Regions from separate parts of the Mesorhizobium sp. M1A.T.Ca.IN.004.03.1.1 genome, predicted to be linked through region 1. Evidence: predicted binding sites of a transcription regulator. Region 1 holds the regulator's gene; each other region holds the start of a gene.
The links. Region 1 encodes PhoB, which activates phosphate uptake and scavenging genes when phosphate is short. Its sites were predicted from a motif close to TGTCATNNANCTGTCAT; they were not measured.

Region 2: the regulator PhoB is predicted to act here: its motif matches at 1,043-1,059, upstream of ppk2 (polyphosphate kinase 2).
Region 3: the regulator PhoB is predicted to act here: its motif matches at 2,552-2,568, upstream of EOD29_RS18885 (PhoX family phosphatase).

Annotation. Positions count from the first base shown of each region.
Region 1 covers NZ_RZTV01000004.1:387,376-393,561, forward strand. The annotation lists gene xylF (D-xylose ABC transporter substrate-binding protein) at 1-959, opposite strand, end outside; gene EOD29_RS15810 (ROK family transcriptional regulator) at 1,309-2,544, shown strand; gene phoB (phosphate regulon transcriptional regulator PhoB) at 2,861-3,550, opposite strand; gene phoU (phosphate signaling complex protein PhoU) at 3,570-4,274, opposite strand; gene pstB (phosphate ABC transporter ATP-binding protein PstB) at 4,295-5,098, opposite strand; gene pstA (phosphate ABC transporter permease PstA) at 5,095-5,946, opposite strand; gene pstC (phosphate ABC transporter permease subunit PstC) at 5,950-6,186, opposite strand, start outside.
Region 2 covers NZ_RZTV01000003.1:619,845-626,030, reverse strand. The annotation lists gene ppk2 (polyphosphate kinase 2) at 26-946, opposite strand; gene EOD29_RS13325 (aldo/keto reductase) at 1,212-2,255, shown strand; gene EOD29_RS13320 (glycosyl transferase family 90) at 2,295-3,266, opposite strand; gene EOD29_RS13315 (GntR family transcriptional regulator) at 3,381-4,046, opposite strand; gene EOD29_RS13310 (multidrug efflux MFS transporter) at 4,165-5,409, shown strand; gene EOD29_RS13305 (DUF423 domain-containing protein) at 5,440-5,814, shown strand; gene EOD29_RS35955 (hypothetical protein) at 5,859-5,996, opposite strand; gene EOD29_RS35950 (hypothetical protein) at 6,054-6,186, opposite strand, start outside.
Region 3 covers NZ_RZTV01000005.1:357,270-363,455, reverse strand. The annotation lists gene EOD29_RS18890 (GNAT family N-acetyltransferase) at 1-431, shown strand, start outside; gene EOD29_RS18885 (PhoX family phosphatase) at 494-2,488, opposite strand; gene EOD29_RS18880 (hypothetical protein) at 2,838-3,176, shown strand; gene EOD29_RS18875 (phosphatase PAP2 family protein) at 3,193-3,894, shown strand; gene EOD29_RS18870 (helix-turn-helix transcriptional regulator) at 3,989-4,258, shown strand; gene EOD29_RS18865 (SulP family inorganic anion transporter) at 4,339-6,048, shown strand; gene EOD29_RS18860 (DMT family transporter) at 6,063-6,186, opposite strand, start outside.

The sequences.
Region 1 (6,186 bases):
TTGAGATTATCCTTGGTGATTGCGACCGGGGTCAGGAACAGCGACTTGACGGTGTTGCCGCCAGGCGTCGTGAAGTCCTTGGCGCCCGCGATGTCGGTCATCTTCTTGCCGTCGGCGAGCTGCGAGGCGATCTCGGCGGCGTGCTTGCCGAGCTCGCGCGCGTCCTTCCACACCGACACCGTCTGGGTGCCGAGCGCGATGCGGTTGAGCGCGGCATGGTCGCCGTCCTGGCCCGAGACCGGAACGGTGCCGGCCAGGCCTTGCGCCGTCAGCGCCGCGACGACGCCGCCGGCGGTGCCGTCATTGGCCGCCACCACCGCGTCGACCTTGTTGTCGTTGGCGGTCAGGAACTGCTCCATGTTCTTCTGCGCGTTGGCGGGCAGCCAGCCGTCGGTATAGGCTTCGCCGACATTCTTGATCTTGCCGCTGTCGATGGCTTCTTTCAGCACTTCCATCGAGCCGGAGAACAGGAAATCGGCGTTCGGGTCGGCGCCCGAGCCCTTGATGAAGACGTAATTGCCCTCGGGCTTGGCCTTGAACACCTCGCGGGCCTGCATGCGGCCGACTTCCTTGTTGTCGAAGGTCAGATAAAACACGTCCTTGTTCTCGATCAGGCGGTCGTAGCCGACGACCGGAATGCCTTCGTCGAGTGCCTTCTGCACCGCCGGTCCGATCGCCGAGGCGTCCTGCGCCAGGATGATCAGCGCATTGGCGCCCTGCGAGATCAGGCTTTCGACGTCGGTCAGCTGCTTGCCTGGATTGGACTGTGCGTCGGCGGATATATACTTGTCGCCGGCGGCCTCGATCGCCTTCTTCATCGCCGCTTCGTCGGTCTTCCAGCGCTCTTCCTGGAAATTGGACCACGAAACGCCGATCACCTTGTCCTTCGCCTCGGCGACCGACGCCAACGTCAACGACATGGCGACGCCCGCCAGCATGGCGGCTGCGAATCTCTTCATGATATCCTCCCTGCGCCCCTCGCGGCGCGACCCAGACTGGCCCGAAGGCCATGTAGAGGCTTTTTTTCGAGCCTCGAAAAAATACTGATCGAACGCCAAAGCGCTGTCAACTGCAATTCTGACGGTTTTTGAGGTGTCGCGTTCTTTTTTTCGAGACCCGCAATAAATAATGACAGTGCCGACCGCTTCTGCCACTATCGCGGAACAGTTCGGAGGAAGCGCAGACCGCGTCCACCGAAAATTTTAAAAAACCAGGACGGTTCGGGTGCCGGCGTCCGGGTGAATCGATCTGGCGCGTCGCCGGGTCCTGTGCATGATCGAGAGGCCGCGCTGACTGGGAGGAGAAAAAATGTCGGTCGGAATCCGCCACGACGATCTGCGCCGGCGCAACCGCGCCATGGTGCTCTCGGCCGTGCGCCGGGCCGGCCAACCGTCGCGCACGGAAATCGCCGCGACCACCGGGCTCAGCCATTCGACCATTTCGGCGATCTCTTCCGATCTGATCCAGGAAGGCATCCTGGCCGAGAGCAAGCCGAGCGAGACCGCGTCTCTGAAGCGCGGCCGGCCACAGGTGGGCCTCGCGCTCAAGCCGGAGGCGGCGGCGGTGGTAACGGTGGTGCTGTCGCTCAATTTCCTCTCGGTCGCCGTTATTGATTATGCGGGTCAGGTCATCGCCGAGGAGCAGCGCCGCCTCGATACGCTCACCATGCCGCGCAACGAGCTGATCGGCGAATGCTTGGCGATCGTGCGGCGCCGGCTGGACGATCCGGACCTCGACGTCGGCAGCGTCGCCCGCATCGCCATGGGCATCCAGGGCATCACCGATTCCCATGCCCGCGCCATGCTGTGGTCGCCGATCACGCCGCTGACCGACATTCCCTTCGCCGACATCCTGGAAAAGGAATTCGGCATTCCGGCCACCATGGAAAACGACTGTAACATGATGGCGGTGGCGCTGCAGTGGCGCGATCCCGACCGCTATCGCGACAATTTCATCGCCATCCTGCTCTCGCACGGCATCGGCATGGGCCTGGTGCTGAAGGGCGAGCTGTTCACCGGCACGCATTCTTCCGGCGGCGAGTTCGGCCACATGATCCATCGCCCGGGCGGCGCGCTTTGCCGTTGCGGACGCCGCGGCTGCGTCGAGGCCTATGCCGGCAACTACGCCATCTGGCGCAGCGCCATGAAGATGAGTGAGGACGCCGAGCCGATCGATGTCGGCGACGCCGACATGCGGGCGCTCGCCGCCAAGGCGCGCGAGAGGGATGGCTCGGAGCGCGAGGCCTATCGCCGGGCCGGCGAGGCGCTGGGCTTCGGCCTCGGCAGCCTGTTCGCGCTGATCGACCCGGCGCCGGTCGCCATGGTCGGCGTCAGCGCCGCCGCCTTCGACCTGATCGAGCCGGCTCTGCGCGAGGCCATCGCCCAGACCGCCGGCGGCCAGCATTCGAAGTCGATCTCCTTCGATACCGAGCCGAACGAATTGCCGCTGATCCGCGAGGGCTGCGCCGTGCGCGCGCTGACCTTCGTCGACCAGGAGATTTTTGCGCCGGGCGTGAAGGCAAGAGCGGGCAAGAACGTGGCCTGAGCAGCTTCGATAGCGATCGTTGGCTTCTGTGCGTCCTGCAGACGCCGGAGATTAGCGAAGGCCCCGCAGCTTCGTCATTCCAGGGCGGAGCAGGAGCGAAGCTCCGTCGCGGAGACCCTGGAATCCATGCCATTACCTCAATCGTCGGATGAGCGGAGCAGAATTTCTGCACCGCCGCGGCGCGTGGAAGTCGCGTGGATCGTCGGGTCTGCGCCGCGTCGCGACGCTTCGTGCTCCGCCCGTGGACGGCGAAGCACCAGCGTCTCGATAACCCGCCAGCGCAGATAGAACCCGTCAGACCTTCGGTGCCCTGGATCTAATCTTCCCTGATCGCGTAGCCCGCCCCACGGATGGTACGTATGACGTCCGGCATCCGGCCGTTGTTGACCGCCTTGCGCAGGCGTCCGACATGCACGTCCACGGTGCGCTCGTCGATATAGATCGTCTCGCCCCAGACATTGTCGAGCAGCTGGCTGCGCGAGAACACCCGGCCGGGATGCCGCATCATGAATTCCAGCAGCCTGAACTCGGTCGGGCCGAGCCGGATCTCGCTCTTCTTGCGGTAGACGCGATGCGATTCGCGATCGAGCACGATGTCGCCGACCTTGAGCACGCTGGACAGCACCTCCGGCTTGGCGCGGCGCAGCAGCGCCTTGACCCTGGCCATGAATTCCGGCGTCGAGAACGGCTTGACCAGATAGTCGTCGGCGCCGGTCGAGAGGCCGCGCACCCGGTCGCTTTCCTCGCCGCGCGCGGTCAGCATGATGATCGGCAGGCGTTCGGTCTCGGGCCGCATCCTGAGGCGCCGGCAAAGCTCGATGCCGGACACCGCCGGCACCATCCAGTCGAGCACCAGAAGGTCGGGCAAATTCTCCTGCAGGCGGATCTCGGCCTCGTCGCCGCGGGTCACCACCTCGACCTGATAGCCCTCGGATTCGAGGTTGTAGCGGAGCAGCACCCCCAGCGGTTCCTCGTCCTCCACCACCATGATGCGTGGCGCGATCATATAGCAGGCACCTTCGCGGTCAGGCCGCCGGCGCCGACATCGTCGTCTCGTCCTGCTTAGGACGATTCGCGGGCAATTGCGTGCCGGTCAGCACATAGTAGGCGTTCTCGGCGATGTTGGTGACGTGGTCGCCGATGCGCTCCAGATTCTTGGCGCAGAACAACAGATGCGTGCAAGCCGTGATGTTGCGCGGATCCTCCATCATGTAGGTCAGGAGCTCGCGGAAGACGGCGGTGTATTTGACGTCGATGCGCTCGTCGTCGTTGCGGAGCTTGGCGAGCGCCGTGGCGTCGCCGGCCGCGTATTCCTCGATCACGCCCTGCACCTGGATCAGCACCAGCTGCGCCATCGAATCGATGGAGTGCGAAAGGTCGCGCGGCGCGGCGCTGACGCCGACCGAGCCGACGCGCTTAGCGATGTTCTTGGCAAGGTCGCCAATGCGCTCGAGATCGCCGGCCATGCGGATGGCGCCAACGACGCTGCGCAGGTCGTCGGCCATCGGCTGGCGTTTGGCAATCAGCGTGATGGCGCGATCGTCGAGCTCGCGTTGGCGCGCGTCCATGATGGCATCGTCGGAGACCACGCGCTGCGCCAGCGCGTTGTCGGAATTCAGCAGAGCCTTGGTCGACGCGCCGACCATCGAGCCGGCAAGATCGCCCATGTCGCGGATGAGCTGGCTGATCTGCCTCAGATCCTCGTCGAAGGAAGCGACCGTATGGGCCATGGTTATGTCCTCGTATGAACTCAGCCGAAGCGGCCGGTGATGTAGTCCTGCGTGCGCTTCTCGCGGGGCGAGGTGAAAATCTTTTCGGTCCGGTCGAATTCGATCAGCTCGCCGAGATACATGAACGCCGTCTGCCGCGAGACGCGCGCCGCCTGCTGCATGTTGTGGGTGACGATCACGATCGTGTAGTCGGCCTGCAGCTCGTCGATCAGCTCCTCGATCTTGGCGGTCGAGAGCGGATCGAGCGCCGATGCCGGCTCGTCGAGCAGGATGACCGCCGGCTTCACCGCCACCGTGCGGGCGATGCAGAGCCGCTGCTGCTGGCCGCCCGAAAGGCTCTGGCCACTGGCGTTGAGCTTGTCCTTGACCTCGTTCCACAGCGCGGCGCGCTTCAGCGCCTGTTCGACGCGATTGTCCATCTCGGCCTTGCTGATCTTCTCATACAGCCTGACGCCGAAGGCGATGTTCTCGTAGATCGACATCGGGAACGGCGTCGGCTTCTGGAACACCATGCCGATCTTGGTCCTGAGCAGGTTGAGGTCCTGCGAACGGTCGAGGATGTTCTTGCCGTCGAGCAGCACCTGGCCTTCGGCGCTCTGCTTCGGGTAGAGCTCGTAGATGCGGTTGAGCACGCGCAGCAGCGTCGACTTTCCGCAGCCCGAAGGTCCGATGAAGGCGGTGACGCTGCGCTCGGGCAGCGACAGGTTGATGTCCTTCAGCGCCTTCGACTGGCCATAGTAGAAGTTGAGGTTCTTGACTTCGATCTTGGCCTTCTCGGCGGTCGTCTCGGCTACGTTCAGGTCGGTGGACAACATCGGTTTCATCTGTCCTCTCTGCGTCCGGTAAGGCTGCGGGCGAAGATGCTCAGCCCGAGAACCGTCAGGGTGATTATCAGTGCGCCCGTCCAGGCCAGTTGCTGCCATTCCTCATAAGGGCTCAGCGCAAACTGGAAGATGGTCACCGGCAGGCTGGCCATCGGCGCGTTGAGATTGCTCGACCAGAACTGGTTGTTGAGCGCGGTGAAGAGCAGCGGCGCCGTCTCGCCCGAAATCCGGGCGATCGCCAGCAATATACCGGTGACGATGCCGGACAGTGCGGCGCGATAGGCGACCGAGCGGATCACCACCCAGCGCGGCGCGCCGATGGCGGTGCCGGCCTCGCGCAGCGCGTTGGGCACAAGGTTCAGCATGTCCTCGGTGGTGCGCACGACGACGGGGATCACCAGGATCGACAGCGCCACCGCGCCGGCGATCGCCGAGAAATGACCCAACGGCCGCACCATCAGCTCGTAGACGAACAGGCCGACAATGATCGATGGCGCCGACAACAGGATGTCGTTGATGAAGCGCACCACCGTCGTGAGGCGCGAGAAGCGCCCGTACTCGGCCATATAGGTGCCGGCGAGCACGCCGATCGGCGTGCCGACGACGATGCCGATCACGGTCATCACGATGCTGCCGTAGATGGCGTTGAGCAGGCCGCCGGCGTCGCCGGGCGGCGGTGTCATTTCCGTGAACACCGAAAGCGAGACACCCGAGAGCCCCTTATAGAGAAGGGCGCCGAGGATCAGCGCCAGCCAGACGAGGCCGATGCCCGCCGCTATGGTGCACAGTGCCATCATCACGGCGTTCTTGCGCTTCCGGCTTCGGTGGAGCGATGCGGCTGTCGACATCGGTCAGGCTCCCGTGCGGCTATCGATGCGCAACAGCATGTAGCGTGCGAGCGCGAGGATGATGAAGGTGATGATGAACAGGATCAGTCCGAGCGCCACCAGTGAGGACGTGTAAAGCTCGCCGTCGGCTTCGGTGAATTCGTTGGCGATGGTCGCCGAGATCGTCGTACCGGGCGCAAACAGCGAGGCGCTGATGCGGTGCGCATTGCCGATGACGAAGGTGACGGCCATCGTCTCGCC
Region 2 (6,186 bases), on a different contig from region 1:
TCCCCTGTGGGAGATGCGGAAGTGCTCAATACTTTTCCGGCACATAAAGCGCGCGCGGCAGCACCTGGCGCTCGTAGGCCGGGTTGAAGACGCGCTCCGGCAGCGTGATCTCCTCATGCGGCACGTCTTCGTAAGGCATTTGCTGCAGCAGGTGATCGATGCAGTTCAGTCGGGCCCGCTTCTTGTCGTTGCCTTCGACAATGAACCACGGCGCTTCCTTGATGTTGGTACGGGCGAAGGTCTCTTCCTTGGCTTTGGTGTATTGTTCCCAGCGCACGCGCGACTGCAGGTCCATCGGCGACAGCTTCCACTGCTTCATCGGATCGTGGATGCGCATCAAAAAGCGCATCTGCTGCTCCTCGTCGGTAATCGAGAACCAGTATTTCACCAGCGTGATGCCGGAGCGCACCAGCATGCGTTCGAATTCCGGCACGTCGCGGAAAAACTCTTCGACCTGATCCGCATTGGCAAAGCCCATCACCTGCTCGACGCCCGATCGGTTGTACCAGGAGCGGTCGAACAGCACGATCTCGCCGCCCGCCGGCAGATGCGGCACGTAGCGCTGGAAATACCATTGCGATCTTTCACGCTCGGTCGGCGCCGGCAGCGCGACGACGCGGCAGATGCGCGGATTGAGGCGCTGGGTGATGCGCTTGATGACGCCGCCCTTGCCGGCCGAGTCGCGTCCCTCGAAGATCACCACCAGCTTCTTCTTGTGGTAGGCAACCCAGGACTGCAGCTTGATGAGCTCCGACTGCAGACGCAGCAGCTCGCGGAAATAGGTCGTCCGCTCGATGGAGGGCGGATGCGACTTCTTGTAGATCCTGGCGATCTCAAGCGAGAGCGCGGGCTCGGAAATCTCCAGCTCATAGTCCTCGTCGAGCGTGTCCTCGAGTTCGGCTTCCAGCCAGTCCTTGGCTCCGGAATTCGTCTTGACCTCGTTCATTGCGCAGCTCCTGCCTGTCAGCCACTTTCGCCTCGGATGCGCTCCGGCCGCGGCCGGAAACACAACTCCGTAAGCCGACTGAGATACAGACGCGCAATGACGGTTTTATTGCGAGCAGGAGCCGGCAACGCTGGACCAGCCGATATGTGATCGGCCCGTATCGATGGCGGGGCGACAAGCCGCCCGAATTGTCCTACAAATACTTTCGCCTCTTCCCGGCGCCCGCGACGGCGCGCCTCTTCAAAACAAATCGCAAGGACCTGACATGGAATACCGCACGCTTGGCCGTTCCGGCCTGAAGGTTTCGACATTGACCCTTGGCACGATGACCTTCGGCGGGACGGGCCCGTTCGCCGCCGTCGGCAAATCCGATCTCTCGGAGGCGAGCCGCATCATCGATACCTGCATCGATGCCGGCATCAATCTCATCGACACCGCCAACGTGTATTCGAACGGCCTGTCGGAGGAGATCGTCGGCGAGGCGCTCGGCGGCAAGCGCAAGAACGATGTGCTCATCGCCTCCAAGGCGCGCATGCGGATCGGAAACGGCCCCAACGACGAAGGCCTGTCGCGCCATCACCTGATCCGGGAATGCGAGCGGAGCCTGAAGCGGCTCAAGACCGACGTCATCGACATCTATTTCCTGCATGAGTGGGATGGGGTCACGCCGCTGGAGGAAACGATCGCTGCGCTCGACACTTTGGTCAGCCAGGGCAAGATCCGTTATGTCGGCTGTTCCAATTATTCGGGCTGGCAGGTGATGAAGGCGCTCTCGATCAGCGACAGCCATCATCAGCCGCGCTTCGTCACGCAGCAGATCCACTACACGCTGGAAGCGCGCGAGGCGGAGTACGAGTTGCTGCCGATCTCGGTCGACCAGGGTCTTGGCGTGCTGGTGTGGAGCCCGCTGGCCGGCGGCCTGCTGTCGGGCAAATACCGTCGCGACAGCCCGACGGCCCGCCAGCTTGGCGGCTGGTCCGAACCGCCGATCCGGGACGAGGGAAGGTTGTGGCGGATCGTCGACGTTCTGGTCGAAATCGGCAAGGCGCGCGGCGTTTCGGCGGCACAGGTGGCGCTTGCCTGGCTGCTCGGCCGCCCGGCCGTTTCTTCGCTGGTGATCGGCGCCCGCAACGAAGCCCAACTCAAGGACAACCTCGCCGCGGCCAGCCTGACGCTGTCCCTGGACGAGCGCCTGCGCCTCGACGACGTCAGCCGCCCGCCGGTGCTTTATCCCTACTGGCACCAGCAGCTCACCGCCAAGAACCGGTTCGGCCCCGCCGACCTGGTGCTCGACCGCAGCGATATCTAAGAATCCGCGCCGTGCTCCGCACCCGAAAACGCGCGGAGGTCAGCCGGCGATAAAACGCCAGACCTCCGGGTCGGGTTCGATCTGGCCGCTGAGCACGAAATATTTGTAGAGGACGAGCAGCGATACCGCCCGCTCGTCCTTTTCGTTGCTGAACCGGCGGCAATAGGCGTTGGCTGCCGTTATGATGCGTTGGGCTTCCGCCGGGTGTTTTTCGAAATAGGCGATCTTGTCGGCGACGTCCGAAAAATCCGACGCCAGAGGCACGTAGTGGACATCGGCCTCGAGCTCAGCCTCGGCGAACCAGGTTTCGTAGGTCGGCGGCGGCATCAGGCAGAGCGAATTCGAGCTCATGATCCACTTGAGGTTCGTCGCCACGTCATTGCCTTCCAGCGAGACGATGTAGCGGAACTGCCGCTGCTGCGCGATCGTGAGATACGGCTTGCGATAGTTCTCCGGGGCGCTTGGCTTGGGCGAGCCGGCATCGCAAGACGGCAGGTCGCGCACGGCATCGACGAACCGTTTGCGGATCGGATTGTTGAAATGACCGCGCCAGACCGCCATCGGGCGCTTGTCGGCGAAGGACAGATTGTCCTTTGGCATGTTGAAATGGCGGAACTTGTCGAGCTTCATGATCACGGCGTTGCCGTTGTCGTTGCGGATCGGGCGATCCTTGACGATTGATGGCACCGCCGGAACGTCGACGACGTCGCCGAACTCGAGATCGATGAGCAGGTGGCGATCGAAGTAGCGGGCGAACTCCTTCAGGTCGTAATAGTACATGCTCCCGAACTTGGGTATTTGACTGGCGGGCACCGCCGCCGCGCTCGGCACGAAGCTATGGTCGAGCCGGTTGTAGTAGTTGACCCGATCACGGACCGTTTTGCTGGAGAGCCGTGCCTGCTCCAGCCGGCGCGCAAGCCGCTGGCGAAAGAGAGCCTGCGGCGCCACATCGCGGGTGATGTTGCGTATGAAATAAAATACCCGCGCTGCGGTGCGTAAGGGCGAGGCCATGCGTCCGTCGTTTAAAGATGTCCGTCGCCTCCTACAGCATTGTGCCGAACATCTTGCAAGCCCGCCCAAGCTGACGAACTTGTTGAAGTTCTAATATTCGACGATGGCCGAAGATCAGCCACCGACGACAGCAAAGCCCCTGGCGCGCAGGCCGCGCCGCTCGTCATGCAGCGAAGTCACCAGGCGGTCGCGGCTGCCGGCAATGTGGGCCGAGAGCAGCCGTGCCGCCTTTTCGGCGTCACCCTTTCGCACGGCAGCCAGGATGGCGTGGTGCTCGGCCCAGGCGCGGCCAAGCGCCGCCTCGTCGCGCACTTCCAGCCAACGCGCGCGGGAGAGCCTGGTCATTGCATCGCGGACTCCCCTAAGCAGGAATTCATTGCCGGAAAGCCTGGCCAGCTCGATGTGAAAATCCAGACCAACGCGGTGCCATTCCTCGCGCGGCGTACCGGCGTCGCAGGAATCGAGCATCGCCGCGATCACCTCGATCCCGCTGCGATCTTCCAGCGACGCCGTCAACCGCACCGCCGCCACCTCGACCGCCTCGCGGTAGACGGCGATCTGGCCGAGCTCGGCGAGATTGATCGGCGCCACCGTCCAGCCGCGGCCGTCACGAGCGATCAGCCCTTCGGTCTCGAGGCGCAGCAGCGCCGCCCTGACCGGGGTGCGGGAGGCGCCGAAGCGGCTTTCGATCCAACGCTCGGTCAGCCGCTCGCCCGGGCCGATCTCGAGCCCGAGGATCATTTCGCGAAGCTGCCTTTCGACATTCTGCATTTGCGACATTGTCGTTCCGCTCTTCGGCACCGCATTGACAGCGGCGGGGTTGAGGTTCATGACGGATACCGATTTGGTATCCCAAAATGGTATCCGGAACAATCCCGGATAACCAAGCAGGCATGACATGGCAGAAAATAGCACCCAGAGCGGCTACAATATCCATTGGCGAGGCAATCTCGCCGTCTGCTTCGCCGGCTCGTTCAGCACGCTGATTGCCATGACGCTGCTGTTGCCGTTCCTGCCGCTTTATGTCGAACAGCTGGGTGCCGAAGGGCACGCGGCAATCGTGCAATGGTCAGGAGTTGCTTACGGTGCCACCTTCTTTGCCGCGGCGCTGGTCGCCCCTCTGTGGGGGCGGCTCGGCGACCGTTACGGCCGCAAGCTGATGCTGGTGCGCGCCTCGTTCGGCATGGCGATCTGCATGTCGCTGACCGGTATGGTCGAAAGCGTCTGGCAATTGGTGTTGCTGAGGCTCCTGATCGGCTTTGCCGGCGGCTACTCCTCGGGCTCGACGATATTGGTGGCGATGCAGACGCCAAAGGAGCGCTCCGGCTGGGCGCTCGGCGTGCTGTCGGCCGGCATCACGGCCGGCTCGCTGGTCGGACCGCTGCTCGGTGGCATGCTGCCGCCGCTGATCGGCATCCGCGCCACCTTCCTGTTGTCGGGCGCTGTCATCTTTCTCGCTTTTCTGGCCACGACTTTCCTGATCAAGGAAAACCCGCCGGCTCCCAAGCCTGTCTCGTCGGCAAAGCCGAAGAGCGGCTGGGCACAGATCCCCGACAAGCGTCCGGTCGTCGCGATGCTGACGACCGGCTTGCTGCTCGCCTTTGCAACCATGTCGATCGAGCCGATCATCACGGTCTATGTGCAGCAGCTCGTCGAGGACCAGAGCAAGGTGACGATGGTCGCGGGCGTGGTGATGTCGGCGGCCGCGCTTGGAACCATCCTGTCCTCGTCGTGGCTGGGCAAGCTTGCCGATCGGGTCGGCCACTGGAACGTGGTCGTCGGCGCGCTCGCGATTTCTGCGCTGCTGCTTGTCCCGCAAGCTTTCGTCACCGACGGCTGGCAGCTGATCGGGTTGCGCTTCCTGATGGGGCTGGCGCTGGGCGGCCTCCTGCCCTGCATCACCAGCGTCATCCGTCACAACATCCCCGACGGCGTCGGCGGCAATGTGCTCGGACTATCGATCTCGGCGCAGTATGTCGGCCAGGTCGCGGGACCGCTCGCCGGAGGCTTCATCGGCGGCCATTTCGGCATGCGGGCGGTGTTCTTGGGCACATCGGTGCTGATGGCGCTGGGGGCGGTCTATAACTGGATTGTCCAGACGCGGCGCGCACGGCATATGCTGCTCGAGGCCGGCGAATCCTGAGCCGCGCGCGATCGAAGACGGAGCATCGAAATGAGTCTTGCCGGGCAACCATCAGACGGCGGCAGCCGCATCCTCGTGCTGGCAGGCGGTCTCGTCGGCGCGGCAGGGGTGGCGCTGTCGGCGGCGGCCGCGCATCGCGGCGGCGCCTTCACCGGCACGGCCGCATCCTTCCTGCTGATGCATGCGCCGGTCTTCCTCGCCATCGGTCTTATCGGCGGCAGCCGGTATCTCAGGATCGCAAGCCTGGCGCTGCTTGTCGGCCTGCTGCTGTTCTCGGGCGATCTTCTCGCCCGGGATTTCCTCGGTTCGCGGCTGTTTCCGATGTCGGCGCCGATCGGCGGCACGCTGCTTATCGTCGGCTGGCTGGCGATTGCGATCTCGGCGCAGTGGCGCCCAGGGTCCTAGATCCGCCTTGCCATTGCTGAGGCTCGTCGGAAAATGGGCCGCGACTACCGCCCTCCCCGACGCAGCCGCCGCTTGCGCGACGCCGGCTCCGCCGCGCGCCGCCGTTCCGGCCGGTCGGTTGGCCGCGAGATGCCCCAGTAGTTGCGATAGATGTCCTCGAAGAGATGGCTGATGGGATGCATGACCTACTTCCTTGAATTGAATCGATCCAATAGACCGACGCGAAAAAGACGGGCTGCTCAGGCGCGCTTGCGCTCCACGATGAAGCGGGGCTGACGCTTCCACGGGCCTGTCTTGCCGCGGCGCCGCTCACCCTGCTCGGCCGAAGCAATGCCCCAATCGTTGCGGTAGACGTCCTCGAACAAAAAGTTG
Region 3 (6,186 bases), on a different contig from region 1:
TGCAGATGGTTGCCGAGCAGCCGGTTGAGGCCGCCTCCGACGAGCGCGTGCAGCGACTGACGCCGGACGATGCGGCCGAGATGCTCGCTCTGGCATCGCTCACCAAGCCCGGCCCGTTCACGCTCGAAGCCTTGAGCCTCGGCGAGTTCTGGGGCGTGAAGATCGACGGCAGGCTCGCGGCGATGGCCGGCGAGCGCATGAAGCAGCCCGGCTACTCCGAGCTCAGCGGCGTGTGCACGCATCCGGATTTCCGCGGCGGCGGCCTTGCCAGGCTGCTGTCGCTGTTCGTGGCGAACCGGATCATGGCGCGGGGCGAGGTTCCATACCTGCACGCCTATGACAGCAATGCTCCGGCCATCGGCCTCTACGAGGCCATCGGCTTCCGGTTGAGAACCACCCTGAACATGGCCGTGGTCCGAGGCGTGGAGTAATCGCAAGATGAGGAAGGGTCGCGGATCACCGCAACCCTTCCCCTGCTTAAGCGAGTCGCCAATCAGACCGCGATCTTGCCGCCGCCCTGCTTGGTGATGGCAACGACCGCCGGACGCACCGGCATGTCCGGCTTGAAGTCCGGCCAGCGGGTCGATGGATCCTCGTAATAGGAGGGGCGGCCAAAAGCTTCCCAGTCCTCGCCGCCGTCGCCCGGATGCTGGACGGCGACGAAGGCGGTCTGGTCGTCCGGCGCGAATAGCGGGCCGCACATCTCGGCGCCGATCGGCACGCGGAAGAACAGCTTTGAGGTCGCCCGCGCCGCGCCCTCGGTGTCGACCGCCCACAGGCCGTCGGTACGGCCGGTGGCCTTCGGGCCCTGGCCGTCGGTCGCGACCCACAGGCGGCCGGCCGAGTCGACGGCACAATTGTCCGGCATGCCGAACCAGCCATTGGCGGTGGTCGCAGTCGAGAAGGTGGCGCCGACATCGGCCACCGAAGGATCGCCGCACTTCAGCAGCACTTCCCACTTGCCCTTGGTGGCGGCGAAGTCGCCGCCGTCCTCGACGATCTCGATGATGTGGCCGAAGGCGTTCGCCGCGCGCGGATTGGCGGCGTCGACCTGGTCGGCCTTGCGCTTGGAATTGTTGGTCAGCATGACATAGACCTTGCCGTTGCCGGCATTGGGCTGGATGTCTTCCGGCCGGTCCATCTTGGTGGCGCCGAGCAGGTCGGCGGCGCGACGCGTCTCGATCAGAACGTCGGCCTGGCTGGCGAAACCGTTTTCCGCCGTCAGCGGACCTTCGCCGAACACGATCGGCATCCATTCGACCGAGCCGTCCTCGGCGAATTTGGCGACATGCAGTGTGCCCTCGTCGAGCAGGTTCATGTTGGCGGCGCGGTCGTTCGGATTGAACGTGCCTTTGGTGACGAATTTGTAGACATAGTCGAAGCGCTCGTCGTCGCCGAGATAGAAGACGACGCGGCCATCCTTGGTGACGATCGATTCGGCGCCTTCATGCTTGAAGCGACCCATGGCGGTTCGCTTCCTCGGCACCGAATTCGGGTCGTTGACGTCGACCTCGACGACCCAGCCGAAGCGGTTGGGCTCGTTCGGTTCCTTGGCGAGGTTGAAGCGATCGTAATGCGCGCCCCATTCATAGGCGCCCTCCGGAATGCCGAGACGCTTGTAGTTGGCGGCCTCCTTGTGGCCTTCCGGCAGCTCGCCCGAGAAATAGCCGTGGATGTTCTCCTCGGCCATCACATAGGTGCCCCAGGGCGTGACGCCGCCGGCACAGTTGTTGAGGGTGCCGAAGACCTTGGTGCCAGACGGGTCGGCATTGGTCTTGACGCGATCATGGCCGGCTACCGGACCGGACAGCGCCATTTCGGTGGTGGACATGATGCGGCGGTTGAGCTTGCCGTCACGCACCACCTGCCATTTGCCGCCCTCCTTGCGGATCTCGACGATGCTGCCGCCGTGCGCCGCCATCTCGACATCGACCTGCTCCTTGCTGAGCGGCGCCACTTCGGCGGCCTTCTTGCCGTCCTTGTCGACGATCTTGACGATGCCGGGGAACATCAGATGCGGGTTGGTGTATTCGTGGTTGACGACCAGCAGGCCATGCTCGGCCGAGCCCTCGACCGGGATATAACCGATATAGTCGTTGTTGTAGCCGAACTGTCTTGCCTGGGCTCCGGCCGATTGTTTTGCCGGGTCGAATTCCGGCGAATCGGTAAAGAGCGGGTCGCCCCAGCGCAAGAGCACGTCGGCATCGTAGCCAGGCGCGACGTGGTGCTTGTCGTCGATGCCGGCCTCGAGCTCGTCGAATTTGAAGGCCGAGGCCTCGGCGGCGCGCGCCTCGTCTGCCGCGACGAGCGCCAGCGGGCTCACGGTGGCGGCGATGGCCGAGACAGCCAGCGAGCCCTTGAGGAAGTCGCGGCGCGAGAAGCGCGCGGCGATGATCTCGCCCATCGTGCGGTTGTCGGTAGGATTGACGGGCGGGCCGTCATTCTCCTCGAGCTGGCTGGTACGGAAGCGAATCTCAGGTTGGGTCATGGGCTGTCCTCTGGCTCTTGAGGTGGCTGGAACGGGTAACCGGTCGATCCCTATAGGCGCCCGATCACATTTTCGTGACATCAGCCCCATTGAGCAATGCCAATTTGCCGGCTGATCACTGTTCGCCCACGCATTGGCGCCACACGAGGCCCACAACACACGGCGAGCAGACTCCCGAGCGCGCTCGGCGCAAGGACGCCAACCATGGCTGCGGGGCTTGCCTTGCGAGATTCCGCCTTCGATCCCGTCGCAGCGTAGCTTGCCCGACGCCATCAGCTTGACGGCTTCGCGCGCTTCGGAAACAAAAGCGGCGAGCGGCGCGGCGAAGGCCGCTTCGGGAGGGATGAACGTGAGTCTCTGGGGACTGGCGCAGCTTGGCGTTTCGACTGTGATTTTCCTGCTGGCCGCGATGGCGGCCAAACAATGGGGATTGGCGCCGAGTCTCGGCAAGATCGTGCTGACGCTGGCGCTCTATTCCGCCGGCAATCTGATCATGCTCAGGCTGATCCGCGAATTCGGCATGTCGGTGTCGTTCAGCCTGTCGGCAGTGATCCAGCTGGTCTCAGTCAATATCGTGGCGCTGGTCTTCTTTGGAGAGCGCCTCAACACTTTCCAAGCGACAGGCGTCGTGCTGGCGATCGCGGCCGTCGCGCTGATCACGCTCGGACCCTATATGCAGCGGCTGTAATTGGAGCAGGCCCGGCATGAAATCGACCGCCAAGGCGCTGCTCAACAGAATAGAATTCCCGGTGCTTGCGGCTGGGCTGGCCATCGCCTGCGGGCTATGGGGCCTGGTGGAACTCATGGGCGTGGCGCGCGCCACGACTCCGCATGCGTTGGACACGGAAATCCTGCTCGCCTTCCGCCATGCCGGGCAGCCGGACAGCCCGATCGGTCCGCTTTGGCTGCAAGGCGCGGTGCGCGATATCACCGCGCTCGGCAGCACCAGCGTGCTGGTGCTGATCACGACTGCGGTGATCGTCTATTTTCTGCTGATGCGCCGACCGGCGACCGCACTGTTCGTGTTCGTTTCGGTGGCGGGCGGTCAGGCGGCGTCCAGCCTGCTCAAGTTCGAGGTCGACCGGCCCCGCCCCGATCTCGTCTCGCATCTCGTCAACGAGACCTCGCTCTCCTTTCCGAGCGGCCATGCGATGCTGTCGGCGGTGACCTATCTCACGCTGGGCTCGCTCGCCGCGCGTTTCCTACCGAACCGCAGGACGAAGATCTTCGTGCTCGGCCTCGCCGTGCTCACCACGGTGCTGGTCGGAACCAGCCGCGTCTATCTCGGCGTGCATTGGCCGTCCGACGTGCTTGCCGGCTGGTGCGCCGGCTTTGCCTGGGCCATGTTGTGCTGGCTTGCAGCGCGCCTGCTGCAGCGGCGCAAAGTGGTGGCGGACAGCGAATGAGTACTCATGTTTCAACTGTTTGTTATGATGCTTGAAACATCATGATCTTTGGATTATCCATTGATACTGCAGACTCAGACAGGGGTTCTGGCCGATGATCACTGCCGCGCAGATGCGCGCCGCGAGGGCGTTGGCCGGTATCGACCAGAAAACGCTCGCCGAGCGCGCCGGGGTTTCGCTTCCGACCATCCAACGCATGGAAGCGAGTGAAGGTGTCGTCAGAGGCGTGGTCGATACGCTGATGAAGGTCATCCAGGGACTCGACGAGGCCGGGGTGGAGCTGATCGGCGAGAACCAGGCCAGCGAGCGCGGCGGCAGGGGCGTGCGTCTCAAGCCTGCCACGCCGCAGAACTCCCAAGGCTGAGCCGCACAAGAAAGTCGCGACGGCGACCGCCGACAGCCCTGCCGACGATCCCGCCGCCCTTACGGAGCGGAAGGCAGTCCATGGATCAGGTCCGGCGGTCAATCCACCCCCAGGCGCGGCCGTCCTTTGCCGAGCTGTTCACGCCCAAGCTGGTCACGGTGCTGCGCGAAGGCTACACGCTGGCGCATTTCAGGGCTGACGCCGTCGCGGGGTTGACGGTGGCCATCGTGGCGCTGCCGTTGTGCATGGCGATCGCCATCGCGTCCGGCGTGACGCCGGAGCGAGGCCTCTACACCTCGATCGTTGGCGGCTTCATCATCTCCGCGCTTGGCGGCAGCCGCTTCCAGGTCGGCGGTCCGGCCGGCGCCTTCATCGTGCTGGTAGCGGCGACGGTGGCGCGCGTCGGCGTCGACGGGCTGCTGCTCGCAACGATGATGGCGGGCGTCTTCCTGCTCGCCATCGGCTACCTCAGGCTTGGCACCTACATCAAGTTCATTCCCTATCCCGTGACCGTCGGCTTTACCGCCGGGATCGCGGTCATCATCTTCTCCGGGCAGATCGTCGAACTGCTCGGGCTGAAACTCGGCGGCAAGGAGCCCGGGCCGCTGGTGCCGAAGCTGACCGTGATCGGCGAGGCGATCGGCACGATCAGTCCGGCCGCGACCTTCGTGGCGATGCTGACTGTCCTAACCATTGTCTTTTTGCGGCGCTGGCAGCCGAGATGGCCCGCGATGCTGATCGCCATCGGCGTCGCCTCGCTGGTCGTGGCGCTGTTCGCCCTGCCTGCGGAAACGATCGGCACGAGGTATGGCGGCATCCCGCGGAACCTGCAATGGCCAGCCCTGCCGCCGGTCAGCTTGGAGAAGATGATCCACGTGCTGCCGGACGCGATCGCCTTCGCGCTGCTCGGAGCGATCGAGTCGCTGCTCTCGGCCGTGGTCGCAGACGGCATGAGCGGAAGGCGGCACCGCTCCAATTGCGAACTGGTGGCGCAAGGCTTCGCCAACATCGCGTCAGCCTTGTTCGGCGGCATATGTGCCACCGGCACGATCGCTCGCACGGCCACCAACGTGAGGGCCGGCGCGCATGGCCCCGTCTCCGGCATGCTGCATTCGGCGATCCTGCTTGTCCTGATGCTGGCGGCGGCGCCCTTGGCCAGCTACATCCCGCTCGCCGCATTGGCCGGCGTACTCGCCGTCGTGTGCTGGAACATGTTCGAGAAGCAGGCTTTCCTCACGCTGCTCAGAGCCTCGCGTGGCGACGCGCTGGTGCTGATGGCGACGTTCCTGATCGTCATCTTCCGCGATCTGACGGAAGGCATCGTCGTCGGCTTCGCGCTCGGGTCGATCCTGTTCATCGATCGCATGGCCAAGTCCATCGCCGTCGAGGCCGATCTGCCGCTGGTGCCGGAGGACGTCGCCGATCGCGCCGCCACTTATGATTCAAGCCAGGCGGCCGACGCCGATACCGTCATCTATCGAATCTCCGGGGCCTTCTTCTTCGGTGCCGCCTCGACCGTCGGCGCCGTGCTCGACCGCATCGCAGACCAGCGCAAGAATTTCATCCTCGATTGCTCGGCGGTGCCGTTCCTCGACTCGACGGCGGCAAACGTCCTCGAGGGCGCCGCGCACAAGGCCGGACGCGCCGGCGTGCGCTTCATCATCGCGGGTGCCGCGCCGCAGACAAGGCGCATGCTGATCAACCACGGCCTCAAGCGGCCGCTGGTCACCTATGCCGCCTCGATTCGCGACGCGCGGGCGCAGCTGAAAGCACAATCGCAGTCCGCGTAGAGCGACATGTTCTCTCAAACTGCCGCTTCGATCGGCTCGGCAAGTTTCGGGTTGGCGCGCGCCGCGATCAGGCAGCCGGCGACGATCAGGCAAGCCCCGGTCAGCGTGGTCCAGGCCACCTCCTCGCCGAAGAAGAAC